Regions from separate parts of the Plantactinospora sp. ZYX-F-223 genome, predicted to be linked through region 1. Evidence: riboswitches for the same ligand, from Rfam matches in the RefSeq annotation. Region 1 holds a riboswitch; the other holds the start of a gene.

The links. Region 1 has a riboswitch for thiamine pyrophosphate ahead of AAH979_RS25320 (ECF transporter S component). Riboswitches for the same ligand answer to the same signal wherever they lie in the genome.
Region 2: it holds a riboswitch for thiamine pyrophosphate, as region 1 does, so the genes downstream of both, thiE (thiamine phosphate synthase) here and AAH979_RS25320 (ECF transporter S component) in region 1, are expected to answer to the same signal.

Annotation. Positions count from the first base shown of each region.
Region 1 is NZ_JBDJAV010000026.1:77,824-92,013, reverse strand. Features, by position in the region: gene AAH979_RS25375 (Scr1 family TA system antitoxin-like transcriptional regulator) at 1-232, shown strand, start outside; gene AAH979_RS25370 (DUF397 domain-containing protein) at 223-411, shown strand; gene AAH979_RS25365 (aldo/keto reductase) at 522-1,625, opposite strand; gene AAH979_RS25360 (TetR/AcrR family transcriptional regulator) at 1,725-2,336, shown strand; gene AAH979_RS25355 (serine hydrolase) at 2,403-3,323, opposite strand; gene AAH979_RS25350 (hypothetical protein) at 3,316-3,939, opposite strand; gene AAH979_RS25345 (EAL domain-containing protein) at 4,149-6,065, opposite strand; gene AAH979_RS25340 (RNA polymerase sigma factor) at 6,062-6,643, opposite strand; gene AAH979_RS25335 (hypothetical protein) at 6,800-7,081, opposite strand; gene AAH979_RS25330 (DUF6328 family protein) at 7,307-7,816, opposite strand; gene AAH979_RS25325 (SIS domain-containing protein) at 7,961-8,710, opposite strand; TPP riboswitch at 8,843-8,950, shown strand; gene AAH979_RS25320 (ECF transporter S component) at 9,027-9,617, shown strand; gene AAH979_RS25315 (ABC transporter ATP-binding protein) at 9,643-11,112, shown strand; gene AAH979_RS25310 (energy-coupling factor transporter transmembrane component T) at 11,109-11,909, shown strand; gene AAH979_RS25305 (protein kinase) at 11,960-13,972, opposite strand.
Region 2 is NZ_JBDJAV010000010.1:107,843-122,032, reverse strand. Features, by position in the region: gene AAH979_RS12740 (ThuA domain-containing protein) at 1-3,635, opposite strand, end outside; TPP riboswitch at 3,976-4,086, shown strand; partial or broken gene thiE (thiamine phosphate synthase) at 4,081-4,698, shown strand; gene thiO (glycine oxidase ThiO) at 4,878-6,161, shown strand; gene thiS (sulfur carrier protein ThiS) at 6,172-6,372, shown strand; gene AAH979_RS12720 (thiazole synthase) at 6,380-7,195, shown strand; gene AAH979_RS12715 (thiamine phosphate synthase) at 7,192-7,905, shown strand; gene thiD (bifunctional hydroxymethylpyrimidine kinase/phosphomethylpyrimidine kinase) at 7,902-8,783, shown strand; gene thiC (phosphomethylpyrimidine synthase ThiC) at 8,786-10,378, shown strand; gene AAH979_RS12700 (hypothetical protein) at 10,589-13,195, opposite strand; gene AAH979_RS12695 (ABC transporter ATP-binding protein) at 13,297-14,106, opposite strand.

The DNA.
Region 1 (14,190 bases):
CGTGCCGAACGGCATCGGCATGTACGCCGGGCTGGCCGGGCCGTTCGTGCTGGCCGCGCTGGAGGGCAACAGTTGGCTCGGCTATCTGGACAATCAGCTCCGTGGTCAGATCGTCACGCTGCCCGACGAGATTGATAGCCTGCAAGAGGCGTGGGAATGCGTCCGCAGCGAGGCGTTGCCGCGCCCGCACTCCCTCGACCTGCTCAAGGAAGCGGCGAAGACATGGACCTGAGCAACGCCCAGTGGCGCACCTCCACCCGCTCCTCCAACGGCGGTGACACCTGTGTCGAGGTGGCCGACAACCTCCCCGACGCCGTACACGTCCGCGACAGCAAGGACCGCCAGGGCCCCGTCCTCACCTTCACGACCGACGCCTGGCGCACCTTCGTCCACACCGTCAGCACCCACTGACCCCCGGCAGCCGCCGCGCCTGCGCCGACCTGGACACCAGATGCGCTAGGAGGCTGCCGTAACGCATCTGATGTCCAGGTGACCACAGCGGACCGGACGGACAACGGGCGTCAGCCGACCGGCTGGGCGGCGCCGTTCCACACCGGCGGGGCGTAGCCAGCGGGCTTGTCGCCGATGCCCAGCCCGGGGTTGACGATCCAGGACTGGTATTCCGGGGTGAACATCGAGTAGGGCCCCGCCAGCGGGACCGCGCTGGCCTCGTCGAGCCGGCGCCGCGCCTCCGCCGGGATCTCGAAGTCGAGTGCGGCCAGGTTGCTCGCCAACTGTTCCGGGCTGCTCGCGCCGATGATCGCCGACCCGACACCGGGTTGGGTGGCCACCCAGTTGATCGCCACCTGGGCCATGCTCCGGCCCAGCTCGGCCGCCACCCCCGCCAGCACCTCGATGACCTGCCACTCCCGCTCGTCGATCGGCCGCTGGTGCCCGCCGGGCGCGCCGAGCCGGCCCTCGCCGGTCACGCCGTCACCCATCCGCCGGTACTTGCCGGTGAGCAGCCCGCCGCCGATCGGGCTCCACGCGGTGAGCCCCAGCCCGAGCGACTGGGCCATCGGTACGAACTCCGGCTCGATCCCCCGGGCGATCAGCGAGTACGGCAACTGGAGGCTGATCATCGGGTTCAGCGAGTGCGCCTCGGCGAGGCTCTGTGCGCGGGCGGCGTACCAGGCGGGGACGTCGGAGAGGCCGGCGTAGCGGATCTTGCCGGCACGGACCAGGTCGTCGAAGGTACGCACCACCTCCTCGACCGGGGTGATCCGGTCCCAGGTGTGCAGCAGATAGAGATCGAGATAGTCGGTGTTGAGCCGGCGCAGCGTCGCCTCCAGGGCCCGGACGATGTGTTTGCGGCCGTTGCCGCTGGCGTTCGGGTCCGCCGGATCGATGCTGTTGGTGAACTTGCTGGTCAGCACGACCTTGTCCCGCACTCCGGCGGCGGCGATCAACGTGCCGAGGATGCGCTCGCTCTCCCCCGCCGTGTAGAAGTCCGCGGTGTCGACGAAGTTGCCGCCGGCTTCCAGATAGCCCCGGAGAATCGGCTCGGCCTCCGCCTTGGTTTTGCCGTATGCGGCATGGAAGCCGGAGGTGCCGAAGTTCATCGTGCCCAGCGCCAGCCGGCTCACCCGCAGCCCGGACCGGCCGAGCAGGTAGTAGTCGTTCATGTGCACAACCCTGCTTCGAAAAAATTGGACCGGCAAGTCCAAAGAACGCGCCTCGACCCCGAATAGAGTGGACCAGATAGTCCAGAGGATCGGATAGGCATGAATCGGACATTAACCCAGAAAGGCACCGCCACCCGGCAACGCATCATCGAGGGCGCGGCGGCCGAGATCCGGGAGCGTGGCGTCGCCGCGACCACCCTCGACGACGTACGGGCCCGGACCGGCACCAGCAAGAGCCAGCTCTTCCACTACTTCCCGGACGGCAAGGACGAGTTGCTGTTGGCCGTCGCCCGCTACGAGGCCGACCGGGTACTCACCGACCAGCAGCCGCAGCTCGGCGACCTCACCTCCTGGCCGGCGTGGTGGGCGTGGCGGGACCGGGTGGTGGCCCGCTATCTCGGCCAGGGAATGGACTGCCCGCTCAACGGCCTCGTCGCGCACCTCGGCCGGAGCACCCCCGGCGCCCGGGCCGTGGTCACCGAACTCCTCCGCGCCTGGCAGGCGGAGATCAGCGCGGGAATCCGGCACATGCAGGAGATCGGCGAGGTCGATCCCGGCCTCGATGCCGAACAGACGTCCGCTGCCCTACTCGCCGGCATCCAGGGCGGTGTCGTGGTGATGCTCGCGACCGGCCGGATCACGCACCTGGAGGCCGCGCTCGACGTGGGCATCGGCAACCTTCGGTCGAACCGGCGAGCCGACCCGGCCTGACGGCGGCGACCCGCCGGTCCGATCGTCCACATTGCCATCGCGTGATGCAGTAAATGGATACCGGCCTCAGTGTGCCGACCCACCGGCCGGCGGGATCCCGCGCAGCTCGGTCAGCGCGTACTTCGCGGCCTTCTCCACCGCCGCGATCCCCTTCTGCCGGGTCGAGTGGTGGTCGGAGAGTACGGCGATCAGCCAGTCCCGGCCCGGCTCGACGATCCGGCCGATGCTGTTCGCCAGCCACCGCCCGTTGTCGGCGTCGACCGTGGTCCAGCCGTTCTTGACGTAGCTGGCGGTGCTCGCCCGACCGGCGGCGGCGGTGATCCCCCAGTCCTGCTCCTTGTCCACCTGAGCCATCAGCCCGAGCAGGACGTCCCGGCTGCCATCGCTGAGCGGACCGGCCGGGTCGGTGACCGCGATCAGCAGCCGGAGCTGATCGGCCGCCGTGGTCGTGGTCATCCCCCAACTGGAGTTGGGCGTCGTCTGGCGCAGTCCGAGAGTCCGGTTCGCGGCGGTCAGTCCGGTCCGGTAGCCGATCGTGGCGTAGAGGCTGCTCGCCGCGGCATTGTCGCTGACCACGATCATCGACCGGGCCAGTTGGCGCTCGTTCGCGCTGAGCTTGCGCCCCTGGTCCTGGCGGCGCAGCAGCAGCGCGGCCAGGATGTCGACCTTGACGATGCTGGCGGTCTGGTACCGCCGGGTGCCGGCGGTGACCGCCAGACCGGTGATTCGGTCCCGCACCGCCAGGGTGACCCGGCCGCCGACTCCGCGCAGGTGGCGCTCGATCCGGGTACGCGCCAGCGCTGGGTAGTCCGGGGTCGGGCTGGGCGTCGGTCGGGCCGGGCTGGCCGCCGCCCCGGGCCGCGCGCCGGCATCCGCCGAACCCGCCCACCGGTACGCCAGCCCGGTGCCGGCCGCACCCGTACCGAGCAGTGCGGCGGCGGTGGCGGCGAGCAGCTCCCGGCGCCTCGGCCCGCGCCGGCTAGCCAAGGAGGTCCGCCAACTTCTTCACCACCGTGTACGCGGTGGCCCGGTCCACCGGACCCGGAACGTTCAGTGTCGAGAGCCGGTCGTCGTGGCGTACCGCCACCAGCAGCGTGGACCGGGCGGGTGCTCCGGGAGAGTCGATCCGCCCCTGCACCACCAGCCCGTCCGCGGGTGGGAGCGAAATGTCGAGCAGCCTGAACGAGATGCTGGCGCCGTAGGCGTCGTACCGGGAGCAGGTCGTGACGACCCGGCGTACGTCGTCGAGGGCCCGCACCGCCCAGCCCGGCTCGTACGCCTCGACGACCTGCGTCGCGACCAGCTCGGACGGCTCGTGCCGGTAGCGGCGCTGCACGGCGCCGGTCCGGTGCCGCTGGGCGGGGTAGTCCCCCTCCCGGTACGCCGGGCAGTCGGCCTGGAGCCACGGCCACGGCGGCTGCTCCGGCGGGTGCGGACTCTGCCGCCATCCCGTGCCCAACCCGCTGGGTTGGAGCAGAGCCAGGTCGAGTGTTGCCGGCCGGTGGGCCGGACCGCTCGCGGTCAGCCGGGCGCCCTGGCCGGCCGGGGGCCGGCGTGCCGGATCGGCACCGCAGCCGGCGGTGAGGCTGGCGACCGCCAGCACGACCAACAGGACGGCCGTCGCGGCCAGCCACTCCCACCCGCCCGGACCGCTCCGGACCCGTCGCGCGATCGGTCTGTCGACCGCCGGTAGCGGCCTTGCTCGGGCTTCCACGCCCCTTAATGACGGTCACCGCACCCGGGACGTTGCATGGACCGCCGGTCGGCCCGGTGCCGGGCTGCCCCGCACCGACCGACCGGCGGTCCGTCCGGCTATCCGGTGGCGGCCCGCAGTTCCCGCTCCGGATCGACCTCCGGCTCGGCCGGCGCCACCGGCGTACGCGCCGGGCTGGTCACCGGCTTGGGCTTGCCGACCAGGTACCCCTGGGCGAAGTCCACCCCGTAGTCGCGGAGCAGATTCATGGTGGCCTCGTCCTCCACGTGCTCGGCAGCGGTCCGGATCCCCAACGCGCGGCACATCTCGACGATCGACCGCACGATGCCCCGGTTCGCCACCGAGTGCTCGATGCCGGCGATGAACTCGCCACCCACCTTCACCAGGTCCACCGGGAAGTAGGTAAGGAAGGCGAACGGAACGTGCCCGGACCCGAAGTCGTCGAGGGCGAGCTGGCAGCCGAGCTGGCGGATCCCGTACGCGAAGTTGTGCGCCTCGGTCAGGTTGCCGATCCGCGCCGTCTCGGTGATCTCGAAGGTGATCTGGCCGGGATCGACGTCGTACTGCTGGAGCCGCTGCTGTACCCGCTCCAGCAGGTGCGGGTCGCCGAGCGAACGCCCGGAGAGGTTCACCTGGTAGTGCGAGGTACGCGGGCCGCGGGCGATCAGCTCGATGGTGCGGTCGATCACCCACCGGTCGATCGGCAGGATCTCGTCCAGCCGCTCCGCGTCGCCGAGCAGGGTCGAGGCGGAGTGCGCCTGCCCGCCGTCGTTGACCACCCGGAGCAGGATCTCCTGCCGGGTGATCTGGTTGAGCCGCAGGTCGAGGATCGGCTGGGTGTAGAGGGTGAACCGGTTCTCCGCCACCGTCGCCCGTACCCGGCTCCGGCACAGCTCCCGGCGCTCGTCCTCGGCCGCCGGCTGGTCCAGGGCGACCCGGGCGACGCCGGTGGCCCGGGCCCGGCGCCAGGCCGTCTCCGCGTCCACGATCAGGTCGACGCCGCGGCTGCCGTCCCGGCCCTGGTAGCGGACCAGGCCGCCCCAGGCGTCGACCAGTCGGGTCCGGCCCAGCACGAAGGACTGGGACCGGATGCCGTCGATGATGACCTCGGCGAGCGCGGTGGCCGAACTCAGCGTGGTCCGCTGCATCAGTACCCCGAACTCGTTCGGACCGGTCAGCCCGCAGACGTCGGAGCGGCGGGCTACCCGGCGGACGACCTGGGCGACCGCCACCGCCAGCCGCTCCTGCTCGTCGGCACCGCCGGGCTCGCCGTCGACATCGGCGTCCGGGTCGAGCGCCGGGCCGACCGGCTCGACGGCCACCACCAGCAACACGCCCGGCCCGCCCCGCTGGGCGGTGTCGATCTCGTCGGCGAACCTGGCCCGGTGGAAGAGCCCGGTGACCGGGTCCCGGCCGGCCAGCTCCGCCTGCACCGTCTCGCGACGGCGGGCCAGCCGGGCCTGCTCCTGGCGGGCGAGTTCGAGTTCGGTGATGTCCCGGGCGGTGGCGATGATGCCGTGCGGCCGGTTCTCCCCGTCGACGATGTATTCCAGGTAGCAGTGCACGTACCGGGTGACCCGGTCCGGGCGGATCACCCGGCAGGTCGTCTCCCGGACGGTACGGTCCCGCCACACCGACTCGACCACCCGGCGTACCCCGTCGACGTCGTCGGGGTGGACCAGCCGGGCCAGCGCCGCGACCGAGTGCCGCAGCGTGCCGGGCGGATAGCCGAGGATCAGGGACATCTCGTCCGACCAGGTCAGCTCTCCGCTGGCCCGGATCCAGGTCACGGTGCCGAGCTTGGCCAACTGCGCCGCCCGGGTGATCCGGGCCGCCTCGTCGGTGTCGGCGGTCAGCGGATCCCGTACCTCGATGTCGCCGGTCAGGTCGCGGCCCTCGGAGAGCGCCCGCTGATATTCCTGCTGCACCCGGCGGGTGGCCCGGCGTGCTCGGGCCCGTTCCAACTCGCTGCACGTCCGGTCCGAGGCCAACGACAGGATCTCGTCCAGGTTCATCCCCGATCCCTCCCGGACGGCGTCTCGAAGCCCGCCTGCTGGGCGAGTTCCTTCAACCGGTGCCGAGCCTCCTGCCGGTACGTCCGCACCGTGTTGTACGCGATGCCGAGGATGGCCGCGATCTCGTGGTCGGACCAGCCGTCCAGCGCCAGTACGAATACCTCGGCCTGGCGGGGCGGCAGCCTCGGCAACCAGCCGCGCAGCAGCTCCCGGGCCTCCGCCGGGTCGGCCGGTTCGGCGAGCCGCTCCGGCGGTACCTCCTCCAGACTGACCGTCACGTCCTGCCGGCGGCGCCGTTGCAGCACCAGCAGCTTGTACCGGGCGGTCTTGTACATCCAGGCCAGCGGCTTCTGGTAGTCCCGGATCTGCTCCCACTTGTCCCGGGCGGTGATGAACGCCTCCTGTACGGCGTCCTCGACCAGCCCCCGGTCCGCGGACTGGGCGAGCAGGAAGCGCTCGACCAGCACGAAGTTCCGCTGGCAGAACGCCTCGAAGCTCACCTCGGAGTCGGCCTGGCCCCGGTCCCCCAACCGGGCGGCCGACTCGGCCCGCACCACTGCGTTGTCCCCGCTCCTCATGCCGTCACTCCGCTGCGCTCCGTGCCGTCATGAGGCTCAATCACACTGAGCTGACTGATTCGCTCGCTGCGCTCGCTCATGCCGGCACTCCGCTGCGCTCCGTGCCGTCATGAGGCTCAATCACACTGAGCTGACTGATTCGCTCGCTGCGCTCGCTCATGCCGCCTCGCCCCCGTCTGTTCGACGAAGACCCCGCAGCTCCACGACCCGGTGCCCGTCGCGGTCCCGCTCGTCGATCCGTACGTCGGCGGAGCGGCCGCCGGCCAGCCGGATCAGGCCCATGGTGCGGGCCCGGGTCCGCGCCGACCACTCCCGCTCCGCCTGCACCCGGCTGCGGTGCCGCAGAAAGCCCCGAACCAGCAGCCCCAACCCCCCGATCAGGCCCACCAGCACTGCCACCGAACTCCCGGTCGACAGTCCCCCCAGAACCTCGCTCATCCTCGCCTCTCGCGGTCCGTAGTTGTCGTTCCGGATATAACTCTCCGTCAAGGGCCTCGGTGTAGGGGGCGACCCGCCCGGGCGAAGATGCCAATGATCAAAAATGTGGCGACTAGCTGGTGCGTTTCCTCCGATCAGCCACAGTAGACGGACTGATCAAATGAGCATATATACTGTCCAGTATGGATTACACAGAGCGACATCCCCCAGCCTGGCGGGGTGTGCTCAGTCGACCGCGTCGGGGCGGGCGGCGGCCGGCGTCTCGTCGTCGTCCTCGTCGGCCTCGCCCCAGTTGCGGCGCAGGAACGGCAGCACGGCCCAGAAGGTCAGGAACCAGGCCCCGGTCAGCGCGCTGAGTACGAACGCGACCGCTCGGGGCAGCAGGAAGTCGGTGATCAGCAGCACCGAGCTGACCATCGAGACCAGCATGAAGGCCAGCCCGCCGGTCGCCATGCCGTGCGCGAACCGGACCAGTTCCGGCTTGCGCCCCTGCCGGAAGAGCGCCCGGTGGAAGGCGACCGGCGAGATGATCAACGCGGTGGCGGCCGCCGCCGACAGCAGCGCGACGACGTAGGTGTCCTTCTGGAACGTGGTGGCTCGCGGAAAGCCGTTGCTGAAAGGCAGGGTGAGCAGGAAGGCGAACAGGATCTGCACCCCGGTCTGCGCCACCCGCAGCTCCTGCAACAGGTCGGCGAAGTTGCGCTGCCAACGCTGCTTCTCCGTCTCGACGGCCACGTGGGCCACCTCCCGTTCCGGTCGAAGTTCGCAGCAGTGTGCCCGAACCGGCCGTACGTGAAACGCGAGGAAGCCTCGACAGCGGACGCGGCGGCAGTACCGGTGGCAAACCGGGCGGCGCCGGAGGTCTGCGGTACCCGGGGGTCAGCCGCCCCGGCGGATCCGGCCGGCGTACCGGGCCTCCAGGGTGTTGTTGTGCTCGTCGCTGTCCGGAATGTTGGCCGAGAGGTAGACCGGGGCGGTCTCGCCCGCCGCGACCAGCCGGCGGACCACCTCCACCACGACCTGCTGGGCGAGCAGCGCAGCGGTGATCGACGACACCGCGCCGACCGCACCGCCGCTGGGCAGCGGCAGCGTCGCGTCGCCGTACGGGGCGCCGTTGTCGAGCACCACGTCGGCGAGATCGCTCAGCTTGCGTCCGGACGGGTGCCGGGACGCCACCCGGGCCGAGTGCTGCTGCGAGGTGATCGCGATCAGCCCGTGGCCGTGCTCCTTGACCAGCGACGCGAACTCGACGATGGTGCCGTTCACCCCGGAGTTCGAGGCGATCACGAAGACGTCCCGGGGGTCGATCGGGGTCAGCTCGTAGAGTCGGCGGGCCACGGTCGGGTCCCGTTCCAGGGTGGGGCCGAGGATGTCGACCGGCTCGCCACCGCGCAACACCAGGTCGCGCAGCGCGATCCGGTTCGTCGGGACCAGTCCGCCGGCCCGGCCGGCGATCTCCATGGCCAGCGCCTCGGAGTGGCCGGTGCCGAACGCCTGCACCACTCCGCCGGCCCGGAGCGCGTCGGTGACCAGGTCGGCCGCCCGGCGTACGCCGTCCCGGGCGGCGGCCGCCACCCGCCCGATCGTCTCGGTGACCACGTCGAGATAGCCCTCGGGGCTGAGTGTCACGCCGCACGCGTCCCTTCGAGATGTTGATCTGGGCCATCCACCCTATCCCGTGACATCGTGGGCACCACCACATCCACCGGCTCCACCGCTGTCGGCGCAGCGGCATCCGGTGTACCGTCTGCGCAACAACAGCACATCCGACAGGGGAGCGCACAGCGCTGAGAGTGCGGGTGACACACCCGCAGACCCTCGAACCTGATCTGGGTAATGCCAGCGCAGGGAGTTCGGTCGAGTCTCCAGCCGCGCCGCAGTCCGGGCCGTCCCGGGTTGCGGCGTGCGTCTTGCCTGGTGTGCCACGCGACTGGGAGGCACGCTCATGAGTCCGTCCACCACCACCAGATGGCGCACCGTCGACATCGTCGTCGCCTCGGTCATCGCGGTCGCGTTCGGGGTCATCTTCTGGGCCTGGAACCTGGTGTGGAGCGCCACCGAGGGTGCGTTCACGTTCTTCCCGCCGGCCCAGGCGGTCATCTACGGCATCTGGCTGGTGCCGGGAGTGCTCGGTGGCCTGGTGATCCGCAAGCCGGGTGCGGCACTGTACTGCGAGTTCCTCGCCGCCTTCGTCTCGGTGTTGCTGGGCAGCCAGTGGGGCACGGTCGCGATCCTGCAGGGGCTCGCCCAGGGCGTCGGCGCGGAGGCGGCGTTCCTCGCCGTCGGGTACCGCTCGTTCCGGCTGCCGGTGGCGATCGGCTCCGGCCTGCTGGCCGGTCTCGCCGCCGCGATCTTCGACCAGGTCCGCTACTACTCCGAGTACGACTTCGACTCGTTCCGGCTGCCGGTCTTCCTGTTCACCGTGCTCAGCTCGGCGGTGCTCGCCGGTGCCGGCGGCTGGGCGCTCACCCGGGCGCTGGCCCAGACCGGCGCGCTGGACCGGTTCCCCGCCGGCCGCGAGCGTACCGCCGTGTGAGCGGCGCGGACCCGGTGGTGTCGTCGTGAGCGAGGTACGGCTGCGCGGCTTCGGCTGGCGGCACGCCGGCCGACGGGCCTGGGCGGTCCGCGACATCGACCTGCGGATCGGGCACGGCGAGCGGGTACTCCTGCTCGGCGCCTCCGGTGCCGGCAAGAGCACCCTGCTGGCGGCGCTGGCCGGGCTGCTCGCCGAGGACTCCGGCGAGCAGGAGGGCACCGTCGAGATCGACGGGCTCGATCCGCGCAAGGCCCGGGAGCGGGTCGGCATCGTCTTCCAGGACCCGCAGACGCAGCTCGTGATGGCCCGGGCCGGCGACGACGTGGCGTTCGGCCTGGAGAATCGAGGTGTTCCCCCCGAGGAGATCTGGCCCCGGGTCACCGAGGCACTGGCCCGGGTCGGCTTCCCGTACGGCCTGGACCGGTCCACCGCCGCGCTCTCCGGCGGCGAGCAGCAGCGGCTCGCCCTGGCCGGGGTGCTGGCGCTGCGGCCCGGACTGCTGCTGCTCGACGAGCCGACCGCCAACCTGGACCCGGCCGGCGCGGCCCTGGTCCGGGGCGCGGTCCGGGCGGCGGTCGACGACGACACCACCCTGATCCTGGTCGAGCACCGGGTGTCGGAGGCGCTGCCGCTGGTCGACCGGGTGGTGGTGCTCGAACCGGGTGCCGGGGTACGGGCCGACGGCCGCCCGGCGGAGGTCTTCGCGGCGCACGGTGCGGCGCTGGCCGCCGCCGGGGTCTGGGTGCCGGGGCCGCCGCCGGCACCGCGCCGGGGCGCGACCGGCCCCGGTGACGTGTTGCTCACCGCCGACCGGCTCGGCCTGCCGCCCCGGCTGGCAAGCACCGACCTGCGGGTACGCGCCGGCGAGGCGCTCGCCGTGCTCGGTCCCAACGGTGCCGGCAAGTCCACGCTGGCGCTGCTGCTCGGCGGGCTGCTCCGGCCCGGCACCGGCCGGCTGTCGGCTTCCCCGGCACTGGCCGGCCGGCACGCCGGCACCGCACCGCACCGGTGGCGGGCGCCGGTGCTGGCCGGCCGGATCGGCTCGGTCTTCCAGGACCCGGAGCACCAGTTCGTCCGGAGCACGGTCTTCGAGGAGCTGGCGCTCGGGCCGCGCCGGACCGGCCAGCCCGAGGCGGCGGTCCGGTCGGTGGTGGACGAGCTGCTGGTCCGGCTCCGGCTGGACCGGTTGGCGGCGGCCAACCCGTACACCCTCTCCGGTGGCCAGGCACGGCGGCTGAGCGTGGCGACGGCGCTGGCCACCGCGCCCCGGCTGCTGGTGCTGGACGAGCCGACCTTCGGCCAGGACCGGCGTACCTGGCTCGAACTGGTCGACCTGCTCGCCGGGCTGCGGGACGGCGGGCACGGCATCGTCACCGTCACCCACGACGCCGACTTCGTCGCCGCGCTGGCCGACCGGACGATCCGGCTCGGCGGCGACGGGGCCGGGCAGCCGGTGGATCGGGCCGGCACCGGATCGGCGGGGCGGGCCGGATGATTCCGTACCAGCCGATCGCCGCCCCCGACGCACCGCTGGCCCGGCGCAACCCGGTGGCCAAGGTCGCCGCCGCGCTGGTCGTCTCCGTCGCGCTGATCGCCACGGTGGACCCGGTGGCCCCGGCGGTGGCGATCGGGTTCGAGCTCGCCGTGGTGCCGCTCTTCGGCCTCCGGTACGCGGCACTGGCCCGGCGGGCCTGGCCACTGCTGCTCAGCGCGCTGGGCATCCTCTGCACCCTGGTGCTCTTCGCCGCCGAGCGGACCGGCAGCCTGCTGTGGCAGGCCGGGCCGGTGGAGGTCACCAGCGGAGTACTGGTCACCGCGCTGGGCATGGCGCTACGGGTGATCGCGGTGGCGCTGCCCGGGGTACTCGTCTTCGCCACCACCGATCCCACCGACCTGACCGACGCGCTGGTGCAGAACGTCAAGGCACCGCCCCGGTTCGCGATCGGGGCGCTGGCCGCGTTCCGGCTGGTGCCGCTGCTCGCGCTGGAGTGGCGGATGTTGAGCCTGGCCCGGCGGGCCCGGGGCATCGATGCCGGACGGAATCCGCTGACCCGGCTGCGGCTGTTCGGCTCGACCGCGTTCGCCCTGCTGGTCGGGGCGATACGCCGGGGTACCCGGCTGGCCACCGCGATGGACGCCCGCGGCTTCGACTCGGGCTCGCCGCGTACGTCGGCGCGCCGGCAGCGGTTCACCGGTGCCGACGCCGCCCTGGTCGTCGGCGCGGCGGCGCTGGCCGGCGGAGCACTCGCGGTCAGCGTCGCGCTCGGCACCTTCCGCCCACTGGTCGGCTGAGCGGCCGGCTTCGACGGCGCGGTGGCGGTCCGACGCCGCCATGCGCCCAGTCAGTCCAGGGTGGCGATCTCGACGTTTCCGAAGGCGACCCGGTGGGACGGCTCCCGGCCCTGGTCGGAGGCGGGATCGGAAAAGATGCCCAGCACCACCCGGCCGGCCACCGGAGCAGTGTCCCGCGCCGAGCCGATCTGCCGGCCGTCCTGATAGAAGCGCAGCTCCTCGCCGTCGGCGACCACACCGACCCGGATCCGGCCGTCCGGCCGCCGATCCGGCGGGTACGGGAAGTCGCCGGTCTCGCTCGCCGTGTCGGACCCGTGCTGCATCAGGTGGTACCCGTCGGCACAGACCCGCAGCACGTAACCGCCCCGCGCGTCGGTGAACCGGAACCAGATCCCGGCGCAACTGCTCGGCTCGACCAGGGTCACGTCGACGTCCACCCGTACGTCGGCCCAGGTCTCCTGCGGCCCCGGGCACCGGTACGGGCCGTCGCTCTGCTTCGACACCACCAGCCCGCCGTCGAACTCGCACCCGACCCGGTGCCGCTCGTCCGTCCTCGGCAACCACCGGCCCGACCTGGTCAGCGGGTCGGCCACCACCACCCGGCCGGACGGAGGCGTCCCGGCGGACGGGCCGGCATCGGTCGGGGTGGGACCGGCCGGCGCGGTCGGGCCACCGATCGTGGCCCCCGGCCCCGCGTTGGCCAGCGGACCCGGAGGCGTTTGGCTGGCCGCTCCCCGGTCCCCGCCCCGCGGCAACACCCCGCTGGCGTAACCGACGCTGACCCCCGCGCCGACCAGCCCGACCAGCGCGAACAGCGCGCTGGCGAGGATGCCCCACCGGCCACCTCCCCGGCGGCCCGGCCGGGCGGGCACCACCGGCTGTCCGGGCGGCGCCGGGCGGACCGTTCCGGCCGGTACCCCGGGCGCGACCGCGGCCGCCGGAGCCACCCCGGCGGTGACGGGTCGCGAGCCGCCCTGCCCGACCAGGCCGTCCGGCTTGCCGGCGGACCGGTCCGGGGTACCGGGCGGACTCGCCGTCGTACCGGGCGGACTCGCCGTCGTACCGGGCGGACTCGCCGTCGTCCCGATGGCCGTCCCGGTGGCCGGGCCTGCGACCAGCGCGGTCTCGGCCAGCGGGCGCTGGTCGGTGGCGGCCTGGGCCTGCTCGACCGCGGCCAGCAGGTCAGGTTGCCCAACCAGCGTCTCGGCGGCCTGACCGGTCCGGCCCGGTCCACCGGCCAGCAGCCATTCCAGCAGGTCACGGGCGGCCGGCCGGCGGTGCGGCTCCTTGGCCAGCGCCAGCTCGACCAGTTCGCGCAGGGGTCCGGTCAACCCGTCGAGATCGGGTTCCTCGGTCATGATCCGTACTGCGGTGGCGGCCGGGGTCCCGGCGGCGAACGGGGTGCGCCCGGTGCCGGCGTACGCCACCACGGCGCCCCAGGCGAAGACGTCCGCGGCCGGGGTGAGTACGCCCTTGGTCGCCGACTCGAACCGTTCCGGCGCCATGTACGCCACCGTGCCGATCACCTGGTCGGTCCGGGTGCCGGCGGCGGTGCCGTGCATCGCGCGGGCGATCCCGAAGTCGATCACCTTCGGGCTGCCCGGCGGCAGCAGCACGTTGCTCGGCTTGAGATCGCGGTGGATCACCCCGGCGCCGTGGATCGCGGTCAGCGCGGTCGCCATCCCGATCGCCAGCCCGTGGAGGTTGCCCGGGGTGAGCGGGCCACGGTCGGCGACCACGGTGGACAGGCTGGGGCCATCGACGTACTCGACGACCAGGTAGGGCGGGTCGTGGTCGGGATCGGCGTCGAGCACCTCGGCGGTGCAGAACGGTGGCACCTGGCGGGCCCGCTTCACCTCGCCCCGGAACCGGCGCCGGAACTCGGCGTCGTGCGCCAGGTCCGGCCGGATCACCTTGACCGCGACCGTACGCCCGCCGGACAGCCGCGCCAGGTAGACGGTGCCCATGCCGCCCTCGCCCAGCCGACCGACCAACTCACACGGGCCGAGTTGGCGTGGATCGGTGGGCCGGAGCGGTCGCGCCCCGGCAGCCTCGCCCGTCATCCCGACCTCCACCGCCCCGCAAACCAGCCACCCCCGTCGCCGGAAGTCGGGTAAGTATCACATTGGAGCAGCTCCATCGGCAGGCCGGGCGGGAATGGCCCGCCCGGTCGATCCGGTCCACCGGCCCACCCATGTCCGCGTCAGCATGTTTGCACAGGTGCCCTGAACAGGTCATCTGTTGTTTCCCGAGCCAGGCGAGATTAGGCCACCTGCACTGG
Region 2 (14,190 bases), on a different contig from region 1:
TCGCCGACCGAGGTGGGCAGGACGAGCGCGCCGCCCCGCACACCGTAGAGCTGGTTCTCCCGGACCACCGTGGACCAGCGGGACTTGTCCAGCTCGCCGCCGTCGAAGTCGTCCGAGCGGGCCCCGAAGCACGAGGTGTTCGGCGCCTCCACCCGCACCGTCACCGTGGCGTACGCGGCCGCGCCGCGCGCGTCGGTCACGGTCAGGGTCGCGGTGAACGTCCCCGGGCCGGTGTACGTGTGCGTGGCGTCCAGGGTGGTCGCCGTGCCCCCGTCCCCGAAGTCCCAGGCGTACCTCAGCGGGTCGTCGCCCTCGGCGTCGCTGGCGGTGCCGTCGAAGCTCACCGCGACCGGCGCGGTGCCGGTGGTCGGGGTGGCGGTGGCGGTCACCGTCGGCGGCGCGTTGTCGGTGACGCCGCGACCGAGGAAGTCGACCCAGTTGACGTTGACGATCGCTCCCGTGCCGGTGGCTCCGACCGGGTTGCGCGCTACGAAGAACAGGGGGCCACTCGCCGTGCTCGGGGTGGCCAGCTCGGCCGTGGCGTTGGTGAAGGTCTGCCAGCCGCCGGTGTCCGGCACGGTGGCGGTGGCCAGCACCGGCCCGTCGGCCGCACCGGACCGTACCTCGATCCGGGCGCCGCCGCCGGCCGAGGAGGCCCGGAACCGGAACCCGGTGATGCCGGTCAGGTTGGTCGGGTCGAAGGTCCAGTAGTCGCCGTCCTCGACCCAGCCGATGTTCTCGAAGCCGCCCTCGACGTCGGTGGTGGCCTGGGTCTGCACGCCCGGGTCACCGCCGCCGACCGCGCCCGGTGCCCGGCCGGTCGCCGAGTAGTACTCGGCCTGCTTCCGCTTCGGCTGCAACTGCTCGATCGCCCGGCCGGTCAGCGGGTTGGAGTTGCCGGCCCCGCCGCCGTCGGTGTAGGTGGCCTCGAAGACCGCGAACACGTTGGCGTCGGCGCCGTGGCTGGCGGCGAGCGCGGTCTGCACCGAGCCCTCGCAGCCGAACTGCTCGCCCATCGGGTGGGCGTGCTCGTCGTGGCCGAGGAACGACTGGAGCTTCACCTTGGTGCAGTCGATCTCCCCGTCCTCCGGGTCGGTCACCTTGACCGTGTACTTCACCTGGTCGCCCCAGTCGAAGAAGCCGCCGTCCGGCGGGAACTCGATGGTCACCGTCGGGGCGGTGTTGCCGACCGTCACCGGTACGTTCGCCACCGCCGTCCGGCCGGTGTCGTTGGTGACGGTGAGCTGGGCGGTGTAGTTGCCGGCCGCGGCGTAGCTGTGCGTCGGGTTCGGCTCGGTCGAGGTGCCGCCGTCCCCGAACGTCCAGGCGTAGGTGATCGGGCCGCCGTCCGGGTCCCGGGAGCCCTCGCTGGAGAAGGCCACGGTCAGCGGGGCCGGCCCGGAGGTGGGTTCGGCGGTGGCGACCGCGATCGGCGCCCGGTCACCGGCGATGTACTCGATCCGGTACACCCCGGAGTTGTCGTTGTTGCCGCCGAAGCCGCTGCCCCATTCGATCAGGTACAGCGCGCCGTCCGGGCCGAACTCGAAGTCCATCGGCCGGATGAAGGTCATCCCGGTGAGCAACTGGTTGATGTCCACCAGGGACTTTCCGTCCTCGGCGACCTGGAAGGCGTACATCTTGTTCTGGTTCCACTCGCCGAACATCGCCTTGCCGTCGTAGTACGCCGGCCACTTGCGCTCGGACGGGTTCTCCGGGTCGTACCGGTAGACCGGCCCACCCATCGGGGCACCGCCGCCGCCGATCTCCGGGAAGAGCGGGTTGCCGCTGTAGTCGTAGTCGACGGTGGCCGGGATCGCCGGGGGCAGGTTGGTCAGCCCGGTGTTGTTCGGCGAGTTGTTCACCGGCGCGGCGCAGTCGAACTTCGCCCCGCTCGGCCCGGACGGGAACTGGTAGTCGTTGTATGCGTAGTTCGCCCCGTGGCAGTACGGCCAGCCGTAGTTGCCGGCCTGCCCGACCGCGTTCCACTCGACCGTCCCCTCCGGACCGCGGTCCGGGTTCGCCGCTCCGGCGTCCGGGCCGTAGTCGGCCACGTAGAGGGTGTTGGTCAACGGGTCGATGCCGATCCGGAACGGGTTCCGGAAGCCCATCGCGTAGATCTCCGGCCGGGTCTTCTCCGTGCCCGGCGCGAAGAGGTTGCCCTGCGGGACGGTGTACGTCCCGTCGTCCTCCGGGTGGATCCGCAGCACCTTGCCGCGCAGGTCGTTGGTGTTGCCGGAGCTGCGCTGCGCGTCGAAGTCCTGCCGGCCCGGCCGCTCGTCGATCGGGGTGAACGAGTTCGACTCGAACGGGTTGGTGTTGTCCCCGGTGGCCAGATAGAGGTTGCCGGCGCTGTCGAACGTCATGCTGCCGCCCGCGTGGCAGCAGGTGTTCCGCTGCGTCGTCACCTGGAGCACGACCTTCTCGCTGGCCAGGTCGAGGGTGTCACCGACGACGGTGAACCGGGACAGGTAGTTGCGGGCCGCGCCGCCGTTCGGGGCGTAGTAGAGGTACACCCACTTGTTGGTGGCGAAGTCCGGGTCGAGCCGGATGCCGATCAGCCCGTCCTCGTTGCCGGTGAAGACGTCGAGGTCGGCGGCGGTGACCGTGGTGCCGGTGTCCGGCTTGATGATCTGGACCCGGCCGTCCCGCTCGATGTAGAAGACCCGCCCGTCGGCGGCGACGTCCAACTCCATCGGGTTGTTGGTGTTGCTGTCCAGGGTGATCTTCTCGAAGCTGCTGGTCAGCGAGGCGGAGCAGTCGGCCTCCACGGCACCGGCCGCGGTCTGGATGCCGCCGAGCAGGTGGTCCAGGAACTCCGGCTCGGCGTACGACTGCTGGGTGTGGCCGCCGGCCGTGTACCAGGCCCGGCCACCGTCGTAGTCCTGGCACCAGGCGAACGGGTGGTCGGCCCCCATCGCCCCGGCGCCGGGGGCGTAGCTGGTCTCGTCCAGCGAGGCGAGTACGTGCACGTCGCCGCGCGGGTTGTCGCGGAAGTTGTACCACTCGTCGTACCGGGACCACTGTGCCGGCAGGTCGTTCGTGGACTCGTGCGCGTGGTCCTCGACCTTGATGGTGGCCTGCTGGTTGGCCGGGTGCGAGGCGAAGTACGCCCCGACCAGCTCGCCGTACCAGGGCCAGTCGTACTCGGTGTCCGAGGCGGCGTGCACCCCGACGTATCCGCCACCGGCCTGGACGTAGCGCTCGAAGGCGGCCTGCTGCTCCGCGTTCAGCACGTCGCCGGTGGTGGAGAGCCAGATCACCGCCTGGTACCTGCCGAGGTTGGCGTCGGTGAACGCCGCCCCGTCCTCGGTCGCGTCGACGGTGAACCCGTGCTCCGCGCCGAGTTGCTGGATGGCGGCGATGCCGGCCGGAATGGAGTCGTGCCGGAAGCCGGCCGTCTTCGAGAAGACCAGCACGCTGAACGGCTCGGCCTGGGGGGCCAGGTTGAGTGCCGGTGCCTCCTTGACCGGTGCCAGGGCCTGTGGCAGGACCGCCGGGGCGGCCGAGGCCGGGGTGGCGGTCAGCGCGGTCGTGCCGAGGAGCACGGCCGTGGCGGCGCCGACCAGCCCGCGAACGAGTCTGCGACGGGGTTGCGGGGGGTGCGATGTGCCGCCGGAGCGGCCGGGACTGGACACGGAGGATCTCCTTGGTCCGGTGAGGACAGGGGGATCCCGGGTCGGTACGCCGAAGACCGCCACGGGGGGTGGAGGTACGCCCGGAGCTCGCCGAAGCACCGGCCGTCGAATTTTGCCTTGTGATTGAACAAATTAGGGCCGCCTGCTGGCCGCTCGGAATACGGCGGTGAGGTTAATTCGGGTAACGGTTGTGTAACGAGCGCGAATGATCCGGATAGGACAGACATATCCACCGGGCCCCGGTCGCGGCTCTGGAACGGCAGTACGTGGTCGAGTGCTGACACTGTGCGATTTGTCACGGCCCTTTACGGATCCGTGACCAGGCGCGTACGCTCGCCGACAAGTAACCCACGGGAGCCCGGTGGACCGGGCTGAGAGGGGGGCTGTCGAGCCCCCGACCGTCGAACCTGATCCGGGTAATGCCGGCGCAGGGAGGAGCGTTGCCGTGCTACACATCGGACGACTTCACCTCATCACCGACACCCGGCCGGGGCGGGATCCGCTCGCGGTGGTCGACGCGGCACTCTCGGTCGCCGGCCCCGAACTGGTCGTACAGGTCCGGGTCGAGGACGACATCGACGACCGGACGGCGTACGAGCTGGCCGCCGAGGTCGCCCGCCGGTGTGCCGCCGCCGGGGCATCTTGCCTGGTCAACGACCGGCTGCACCTCGCACTGGCGATCGGGGCGGCGGGCGGGCACGTCGGTGCGCGGGACCTGCCGGTCGACGCCGCCCGCCGGGTGCTCGGCCCGACCGCCGTGCTCGGCGCGACCGCCCGGGACCCGCGCACGGGTGCGGCGGCGGTCGCGGCCGGCGCCAGCTACCTCGGCGTCGGCCCCTGTCACGCCACCTCCACCAAGGACGGACTGCCCGCGCCGATCGGCCCGGAGGGAATCCGCCGGGTCGCCTCGGCGGTGCCGGTACCGGTGATCGCGATCGGCGGGATCACCGCCGAGCGGGTACCCGCACTGCGGGCCGCCGGGGCGTACGGGGTGGCCGTGGTGGGGGCCGTCTCCGGCGCCGCCGACCCGGCCCGGGCCACCGCCGCCCTCCTCACCGCCCTGCACACCGACCCGCCCCCACCCGATCCGGAACGGGGAGCATCGCCGGGGTGGAACCCCCGGCGCGGTTCCCCGCTCTCGGCTCGGGGTGCGGGGGCCCAGGAATGAACCTTTTTCCACCTGGACCGCGCGGCGCCCACGCACCGCGTCCGACCTTGCGGTCCGCCGGACCGCAAGGGGAGCTGGAAAAAGGTTCAACGGTAGGGGGCGGCCGGGCGGACGTGGCGGTGGTGGGCGGCGGCCCGATCGGGCTCGCCGTCGCCTGGCGCTGCGCCGCCCGGGGCATGCGGGTCAGCGTGTACGACGCCACGCCCGGCTCGGGCGCCTCCGACGTGGCGGCCGGAATGCTCGCCCCGGTCGCCGAGACCTACTTCGGCGAGCGGGTGCTGACCGGACTGCTCGTCGAGTCCGCGGCCCGCTGGCCGGGCTTCGCCGCCGAACTCGCCGAGTACACCGGGCTGGACCTGGGCTACCGGACCGAGGGGACGCTGACCGTAGCGCTCACCTCCGACGACCTGGCCGAGGCGGAACGGCTCTGGACGTACCAGCGGGAGTCGGGGCTGCCGGTGACCCCGTTGCGGCCGGCGGAGCTGCGGGGCCGCGAACCGCTGCTGGCCACCCGGCTGCGCGGCGGCGCGCTCGCCCCCGGCGACCACCAGGTCGACCCGCGCCGGCTGGTCACCGCGCTGCGGGTCGCCGTCGAACGCGCCGGGGTGACCCTGCTGCCCCGGCCGGTCCGGGACCTCACGGAGCTGGACGCGGCGGCGACAGTCGTCGCGGCCGGCTGCGGCACGGCGGCGCTGACCGGCCTGCCGATCCGGCCGGTGAAGGGACAGATCCTGCGGCTGCGCGCGCCCGGCGGTGCGGCGCCCGGCTTCCGGCACGTGATCCGGGGCCACGCCGACGGCCGGCACGTCTATCTGGTGCCCCGGACCGACGGCGAGGTGGTGGTCGGGGCCACCGTCGAGGAGCGCGCCGACCTCGACGTCACCGCCGGAGCGGTACTCGACCTGCTCCGGGCCGCCACCGACGTGATCCCGGAACTGACCGAGTACGAGCTGGTCGAGGCGCGCTCCGGGCTGCGCCCCGGTACGCCGGACAACGCACCGCTGCTCGGTCCGCTGCCGGATCGGCCCGAGGTGCTGGTGGCGGCCGGGCACTTCCGGCACGGCATCGTGCTCACCCCGCTCACCGCCGACCTGATCGCCGATCTGCTCGCCACCGGAGTGCCGGATCCGGCGCTCGCGCCGCTGTCGCCGGCCCGGTTCGGCACTCCGGCGGCGCTCGGTGGCCGGGCCGGCACCGGCGGCGCCAGCGGTGTCGGCGGCCCGGCGCGTACCGGTAGTGCCGGCCGGCCGGACGGCGCTGGCGGTGTCGGCGGGCTGGGCGGTGGCAGTGGGCTGGGCGGTGGCAGTGGGCCGGCGGTCGGCGGGAGGCCGGGACCGGACGACGGAACGACCAGGTAGGGAGGGCGCGGTGGAGCTGACCGTGAACGGAGTCGAACAGCGGCTGCCCGGCGAGTTGACCGTGGCGGACCTGGTGGAGCGGATCACCAGCGCACACCGGGGCGTGGCGGTCGCGGTGAACGGCGAGGTGGTGCCGCGCGGCGGCTGGCCGGCCCGGCTGCTCCGGGACGGCGACCGGGTCGAGGTGCTGACCGCGGCCCAGGGCGGGTGACCCCAGCATGTCGTCCGTACTTCCCGATCCCGAACCACTTTCCGATCCCGAACCGGGGTTCGTGCTCGCGGGTGAGAAGTTCAGCTCCCGGCTGATCCTCGGCACCGGCGGGGCGACCAGCCCGTACGTACTGGAACAGGCGATCCGGGCCAGCGGTACCGAGCTGGTCACCGTCGCGCTGCGCCGGATCGACAGCGGCGCCACCATGGGCGGCGGCCTGCTGGAGGTACTCGGCCGATGCGGCGTACGGCTGCTGCCGAACACCGCCGGATGCCGTACCGCCGCCGAGGCGGTCACCGTGGCGCAGCTCGCCCGGGAGGCGTTCGAGACGTCGTGGGTCAAGCTGGAGGTGATCGGCGACGAGCGGACCCTGCTGCCCGACGCGGTCGAGCTGGCCACCGCCGCCGAGCGGCTGGTCGCCGACGGGTTCACGGTGCTGCCGTACGTCACCGACGACCCGGTGCTGGCCCGCCGGATGCAGGACCTCGGCTGTGCCGCGGTGATGCCGGCGGGTGCGCCGATCGGCTCCGGGCTGGGCATCACCAACCCGCACAACCTGCGGCTGCTGCGGCAGAACGTGGACGTACCGGTGATCCTGGACGCGGGCGTCGGCACCGCCTCGGACGCGGCCCTGGCGATGGAGCTCGGCTGCGATGCGGTGATGCTGGCCAGCGCGGTGACCCGGGCGGCCGATCCGGTACGGATGGCCACCGCCATGCGGTTCGCCGTCGAGGCGGGCCGGCTGGCCGCCGGTGCGGGACGGATTCCCCGGCGCTTCCACGCGCTGGCATCCACTCCGGACGAGGGGCGGCCCGAGCTGTGACCGGGCCACGGGGAATCGTGCTGGTCACCGACCGGTGGCAGCCGCACCGGCCGCTCGACGAGGTGGTGCGGGCCGCGGTCGACGGCGGGGCCCGGTGGGTGTTGCTGCGGGAGCGGGACCTGCCCCGGCCGGAGCGGCTCGAACTGGCCCGGCGGCTGCGGGCGATCCTCGCCCCGGTGCAGGGCACCCTGCTGGTCGCCGGGCCGGACCCGCTCGACGGCGACGCGGTGCACCTGGCGGCCGCCGGCCCGTACCCGCCGCCGGCGCTGCCGCTGGTCGGCCGTTCCTGCCACGACCTGGTCGAGCTGGGCCGGGTCTCCACCGAGGACTATGTGACACTCTCGCCGGTCTATCCGAGCCCGTCCAAGCCTGGATACGGCCCACCGCTCGGTCCGGACGGCCTGGCCGGGTTGGTCGCGCGCAGTCCGGTGCCGGTGGTCGCGCTCGGCGGCGTCGGCACCCCCGAGCAGGTCGACGCCTGCCTGGCGGCTGGTGCGGTCGGGGTGGCGGTGATGGGTGCGGTGATGCGCTCGGGCGACCCGGCCGGGCTGGTCCGCGACCTCTGCGCCGCCGCCGCGCGGGCCGACGCCGTCGAGGTGCGGAGTGACACTGTCGAGGCGCGGGCCGGCGTCGTCGAGGTGCGGAGCGGCGTCGTCGAGGCGCGGGCCGGCGGCTGTGCACTGCCGGCCAGCTCGGGGTGGGCGCGGTGACGCCGCCGGTGGTGCTGACCGTGGCCGGCTCGGACTCCGGGGCGGGCGCCGGCATCCAGGCCGACCTGAAGGTCTTCGCCGCGCTCGGGGCCTACGGCACCTCGGTGCTGACCGCGGTCACGGCGCAGAACACCCATCAGGTACGGGCGGTCTTCCCGGTCTCCGCCGAGATGGTGACCGCACAGTTGCACGCGGTGGTCGAGGACATGCCTCCGCTGGCGGTGAAGACGGGGATGCTCGGCGACCCGGAGGTCGCCGCTGCGGTGGCCGGGGCGGCCCGGGACGGCCTGCTGCCCAACCTGGTGGTCGACCCGGTGCTCGTCTCGACCAGCGGAGCCCGGCTCGGCGTGGTCGGGGCGATCGAGCGGCTGCTGCCGTACGCCCTGGTGGCGACGCCGAACCGGGCGGAGGCGGCGGCGATCCTCGGCCGTGCGGTCTCCGGGCCGGACGAGATGGCGGAGGCGGCCCGGCAGCTCGCCGCGGGCGGCCCCCGGTACGTGGTGGTGACCGGCGGTGACGTCGACGACTCGGGGCTGGCGGCCGGCGGTGCCGAGGCGTTCGGCGGCGCGGTCGACGCGTTCTGCACCGGTACCGAGGTGCGGCTGTTGCGCCGGCCGTGGGTGCCGACCCGGAACACCCACGGCACCGGCTGTTCGTTCTCCGCCGCGATCGCCGCCCGGCTGGCGCTCGGTGACCAGGTGCCGGACGCGGTGGCCTTTGCCAAGGAGTACGTCACCCGCGCGCTGCTCGGCGCCCGCACCTGGTCGTTGGGGAGCGGTCACGGGCCGCTGGACCACTTCGGCTGGTCCGGTGCGGCGGCGGCCGGCGGCGGGTCCGGTCCATCCAGCGGGTCCGGTCCATCCAGCACGAGGAGGTAGTCATGAAGGCTCGTCGCAAGGTGTACGTGACAGGGGCGCGTCCGGACGTCCGGGTGCCGTTCGCGGAGGTCGAGCTGACCGGCGACGAACCGCCGGTCCGGCTCTACGACACGTCCGGTCCCGGGTCGGACCCGGCCGAGGGGCTGCCGCCGCTGCGCGGGGCGTGGATCGCGGAACGGGGCGACGTGGCCCCGGTACGCGGCGCCGGGACTCCACTCGCCGGTCGGGACGGTGCCCGACCCACCCAACTGGGCTACGCCCGGGCCGGGATCGTCACCCCGGAGATGGAGTTCGTGGCGGTCCGCGAGGGCATGCCGGCCGAGGTGGTCCGGGAGGAGATCGCCACCGGCCGGGCGGTGCTGCCGCTCAACGTGAACCACCCGGAGTGCGAGCCGGCGATCATCGGCAAGCGCTTCCTGGTGAAGGTCAACGCCAACATCGGCACCTCGGCGGTGACCTCCTCGATCGCCGAGGAGGTGGAGAAGCTCACCTGGGCGACCCGGTGGGGCGCGGACACCGTGATGGACCTCTCCACCGGCAAGCGGATCCACGAGACCCGGGAAGCGATCATCCGCAACTCCCCGGTGCCGATCGGCACCGTCCCGATCTACCAGGCGCTGGAGAAGGTCGGCGGCGACCCGGTGAAGCTCTCCTGGGAGATCTTCCGGGAGACCGTGATCGAGCAGGCCGAGCAGGGCGTCGACTACATGACGGTGCACGCCGGGGTACGCCTCGGCTACGTGCCGCTGGCGGTCAACCGGGTCACCGGAATCGTCTCCCGGGGCGGCTCGATCATGGCGGCCTGGTGCCTGGCGCACCACGAGGAGAACTTCCTCTACACCAACTTCGCCGAACTCTGCGAGATCCTCGCCCGGTACGACGTCACGTTCTCGCTCGGCGACGGCCTGCGGCCCGGCTCGATCGCGGACGCGAACGACGAGGCGCAGTTCGCCGAGCTGCGTACCCTCGGGGAACTGACCTCGGTGGCCTGGGAGCACGACGTACAGGTGATGATCGAGGGGCCGGGGCACGTGCCGATGCACAAGATCAAGGAGAACGTGGACCTCCAGCAGGAGCTGTGCCACGAGGCGCCGTTCTACACCCTCGGTCCACTGACCACGGACATCGCCCCGGCGTACGACCACATCACCTCGGCGATCGGTGCCGCGATGATCGGCATGTTCGGCACCGCCATGCTCTGCTACGTCACCCCCAAGGAACACCTGGGACTGCCGGACCGGGACGACGTCAAGGCGGGGGTCATCGCGTACAAGATCGCGGCGCACGCCGCAGACCTGGCCAAGGGGCACCCCGGGGCGCAGGCCTGGGACGACGCGCTGTCGAAGGCGCGGTTCGAGTTCCGCTGGGAGGACCAGTTCAACCTGTCGCTGGACCCGGAGACGGCACGGGCGTACCACGACGCCACCCTGCCGGCGACGCCCGCCAAGACGGCGCACTTCTGCTCCATGTGCGGTCCGAAGTTCTGCTCCATGAAGATCACCCAGGAACTGAAGGAGTACGCGGCGCAGGGCATGCAGGAGAAGTCGACCGAGTTCCTGGCCTCGGGCGGCAAGGTGTACCTGCCCCTGGCCTGACGGCCGCTGCCCGCCCGGTGCCCCTTCCGGCCCTCCGTCTGCCCGCGCCACCGGTAGCCCGGACCCCCGAAGGCGCACCACCTGGGCGTTGAAGAAGCTCGACCTGGACGCCGGAGGCGCTCGACCTGGACGCCGGAGACGACCGGGGCGGGGATACGCCTCGGTAGTCCAGGTCGAGCCGGGGTCGCGCCCGTCCGGAGGCGACAGCGGTCAGTCGGCGTGGTGGCGGCCGGTCGAGCGCAGTGATCGCCGTACGCTGCGGTCCAGCCCGAGGTCGTCGGCGGTCGGGTCTGGCTCGCTGAGTCCGCTCACCCAGTCGACGTACTCCTCGTCGCGGGCCGGCACCGGTTCCTCACTACGGTTGCGGCCCTTCGCCTCCCGCCGCTTCGACTCGCTCTTGTCCTGCTTCGACTCGCTCTTGTCCTGCGTCGACCCGCTCTTGCCGGTCTCCACGATGTCGGTCTGCTCGGGGTCGGCGTTGCCCCGGTTGCGCCGGAACAGGCCGCGACGGATTCGCCCGGTCGGCCGCTCGGCGTCTCCGGTCGCGGGCTCGGGCTCAGGCTCGGGGGTGACCTCGGCGGTGGTCTCCGGGACGGGGTCGGCCGGACGCGCGCCGCGTTCCGATGCCGGCCGAACCGGGGAATCACCGGAGACCACCGGAACGGGCGGGATCCGCTCGGTCCGGTCCGGGTCCGCTCCGCTCGGCTCCGTCCGGCTCCGGCCCGGTTCGGGCAGCCCGGCAGCCGCCCCGCCGGATCCGACAGAGTCCCGGCCCGGTGTCGCCCTGATCCCGCCCGGCTCCGCCGGAGTCCTGCCGGGTGTCGCTGTGGGCTCGCTCGGGTACGACCGGTTGTCCCCGGCCCGCCCGGTGCTCTCCACCGGGGGACCGGCGATGAAACCGCTGAGGTGGGAACTCCCGACACCGGAACTGCCGGGGCTGCTGGCATTGAGGCCGGTGGTACTGCGGCCGGTGGTGCCAGCAGCGCCGTCGTCGGCCGGTCGGTGGGCGGGATCGGTGGAGGGTTCACGGCGGTCGAGGCGGGGGCGGCTGACCGACGCGAAGGCGTCCCAGTCGTCGTCGCTACGGTTCGGCGTCACTGGTGATGGCGGGGGCGTTGCCGCTGATGGCGCCGGAGCCGTTGATGGCGTCGAGACCGTCGGTGGGATCGAGACCGTTGGTGGCGGTGCTGCCGGCGACTCCGGTGCTGCCGGTGTGGTCGCCGCCGGGGTCGCCGATGCCCCAGGTGCTGTCGCCGGCGGTGTCGTGGTCGGCCAGAAGTCTTCGGTACGCAGTCGACCGGCACCCGCCCAACCGGCTGAGAACCCGGCGTCCCCCGAATCGGTGGCCGGCCCGCCGCTGCCCGGGCTGACTGGTTCTGTGGCGCTTTGCTGACCGCTTTCGGGCACGGTCGGGGCCGATGCACCGAACCGCTCGGTGGGCGCGGAATCCTCCCCCGGGACGCGTGGAGTCGGGATGCCGCTGCCGATGTCGAACGACCCGATGTCGAACGACCAGTTTCCCGAACTCGGCGCCGGCTCCCGGGACGGCTCGGCCGATTCACCGGCCGTCCGCCCGCCCAGCGCCGAAGAACGCGGCCAGGTGCCGGCCGGTGCCGTGCCGGTAAGCCGGTCACCGCTGGCGCCGGTGCCGCCCGTCCGGGGTTCGCCGCTCGGGATCTCCAGTCGCCAGGTCCGGTCGGCCGAGGTACCGCCGGCAGTGGCGCCGCCGGGTGCCGCTGTGCCGGTGGTGGCGCCGCCGGCCGTCGGGTTCGCCGCCGGGATGATCACAGTCGGCGCGTCGCTGGCACCGCTGCTGGCCGGCGTCGTGCCGCTGCCGGCCGGCGTCGTGCCGGCGGTGCCGGTGTCGCCTGGCATCGTTCCGGCGGTACCGCCGGGCGTTGTTGCGGTGGCGGACGGGTCGGCTTCGGCGGACGAGCCGGCTTCGGCGGTTTCCTCGGGGGCGGTCGTGGTCAGCGGCCAGCGGGCCCAGGCCGCCAGTACCGAACCCAGCGCGCCCGCACCGACGGAGATCAGCGCTCCCCAGTACGGGGCCGCCTGGTAGGCATCGGCCGAGTCGCCTCTGCCGGCGACGACGTACGCCAGGGCGAGCATCAACGGGCCCGCCACCCCACAACTGGCGACAACGGGCACCGACAGTTCGCGCCACCGGGCCAGGGCACCGGTGAGCGCGCCCGCGACCAGGGCCAGCGCCGGCATGGTGACGACTGCCAGCCGTTGGCTGGTGCCAGCGCTCAACCAGCTCGGGTCGACACCGCCGAGCCGTACGGCGGGCAGCGGATCGGTGGGGCCGAGCGAGGGGAGCACGGACAGTACCGCCAGGAACCAGACCGTGCCGGTCACCGCCGCGATGTTCCAGACCAGCGGACGCTGGCTGAGCGCGGCCAGGGCGGCGAGGAACCCGACCCCGGCACCGAGCGCCGCGGCCACGCCGGCCAGGGTCACCGGGTCGGCCGAGGCGACCTGGGCCGCCCGGGCGGGCTGCATGGAGAGTGGTGCGACCGCGAGCGCGCCGAGGGCGGCCAGCGCGGAGATCGCCGCTCGATTGCCGAGCGTGGTGGGCAGGGTGTACCTGCGGGCGAGCCGGTCCGCCAGCGTCGCGCTGAGTACGGCCGCCACCATGGCGAACCAGCCGACCCAGACAAGCTGGGCGGGCCACTGGTTCGCCGTGGCCGCGTCGAAGCCGCGGTCGAAGCGGACGAGGCCGAGCCCGTACGCGATCCCCAGCTGGCCGGCGCCGCTGACTATCCCGACGAGGAGTGCGGCGAGCAGCACTCTGCCCCAGGTCCGGTAGGCCATGCCGGGCACGTTACGCACCCCCACCCGGGCCCGCCACCCTGGGCTGGACGCGGGTGAGACAGTAGTACGCGACAGGCTACGGAGCGTGGTTGAGCGTCGGGTCAGTGCTGTTGGTCGGCCTGGCCGCTGCGGCTCAGTGCCAGCCCGGCCTCGCCCTCGGGGTGGTCGAGCAGGAGTTCGTGCAGCTCCGCGCTGGCCCGGGCGACGTCCTCGAAGTGCGCGTTGCGGCCCAGCGAGCGGGGACGCGGGATGTCGATGCCGAGCACCTTGCGGATCCGCCCGGGCCGCGGACTGAGTACGACGACCCGGTCGGCGAGCAGCACCGCCTCGTCGATCGAGTGGGTGACGAAGAGGATCGTCGCCGAGTGCTCCATGTGGATCCGCTGGAGTTCGACCGACAACTCCTCCCGGGTCAGCGCGTCCAGGGCGGAGAACGGCTCGTCCATCAGCAGCACCTTCGGCTGCTGGATCAGGGCACGGCACAGCGACACCCGCTGTTGCATGCCGCCGGAGAGCTCGTGCGGAAGCCGCTTCTCGAACTCGCTGAGCCCGACCATCGAGAGCAGGCCGCGGGCCCGCTCGCGGTGTGCGGCCTTGCTCCAGCCGAAGATCTCGGTGGGCAGCAGCACGTTGTCGAGCACCGACCGCCAGGGCAGCAGCGCCGGCCGCTGGAAGACCATGGCGATGTCCCGCCGTGGCCGGGTGACGACCTCGTCCGCCACCCGGATCTCGCCCTCGGTCACCGGCAGCAGGCCGGCCACCAGGCGCAGCAGGGTGGACTTGCCGCAGCCGGAGCGGCCCACCACCGCGAGGAACTCGCCCTCGGCGACGTCGAGGTCGATGCCCCGCAGCGCCTCAACGGAACCGGACCGGCCGCCGAAGGTCCGGGATACTCCGGAGAGTCGGATCATGGCTGGGCCACCCCATTCGACAGGTCGACAGTGTCGACAGGCTATCCCGGACGCCTTCCGGCGGCGAGACCTGTTCCCGCCGCC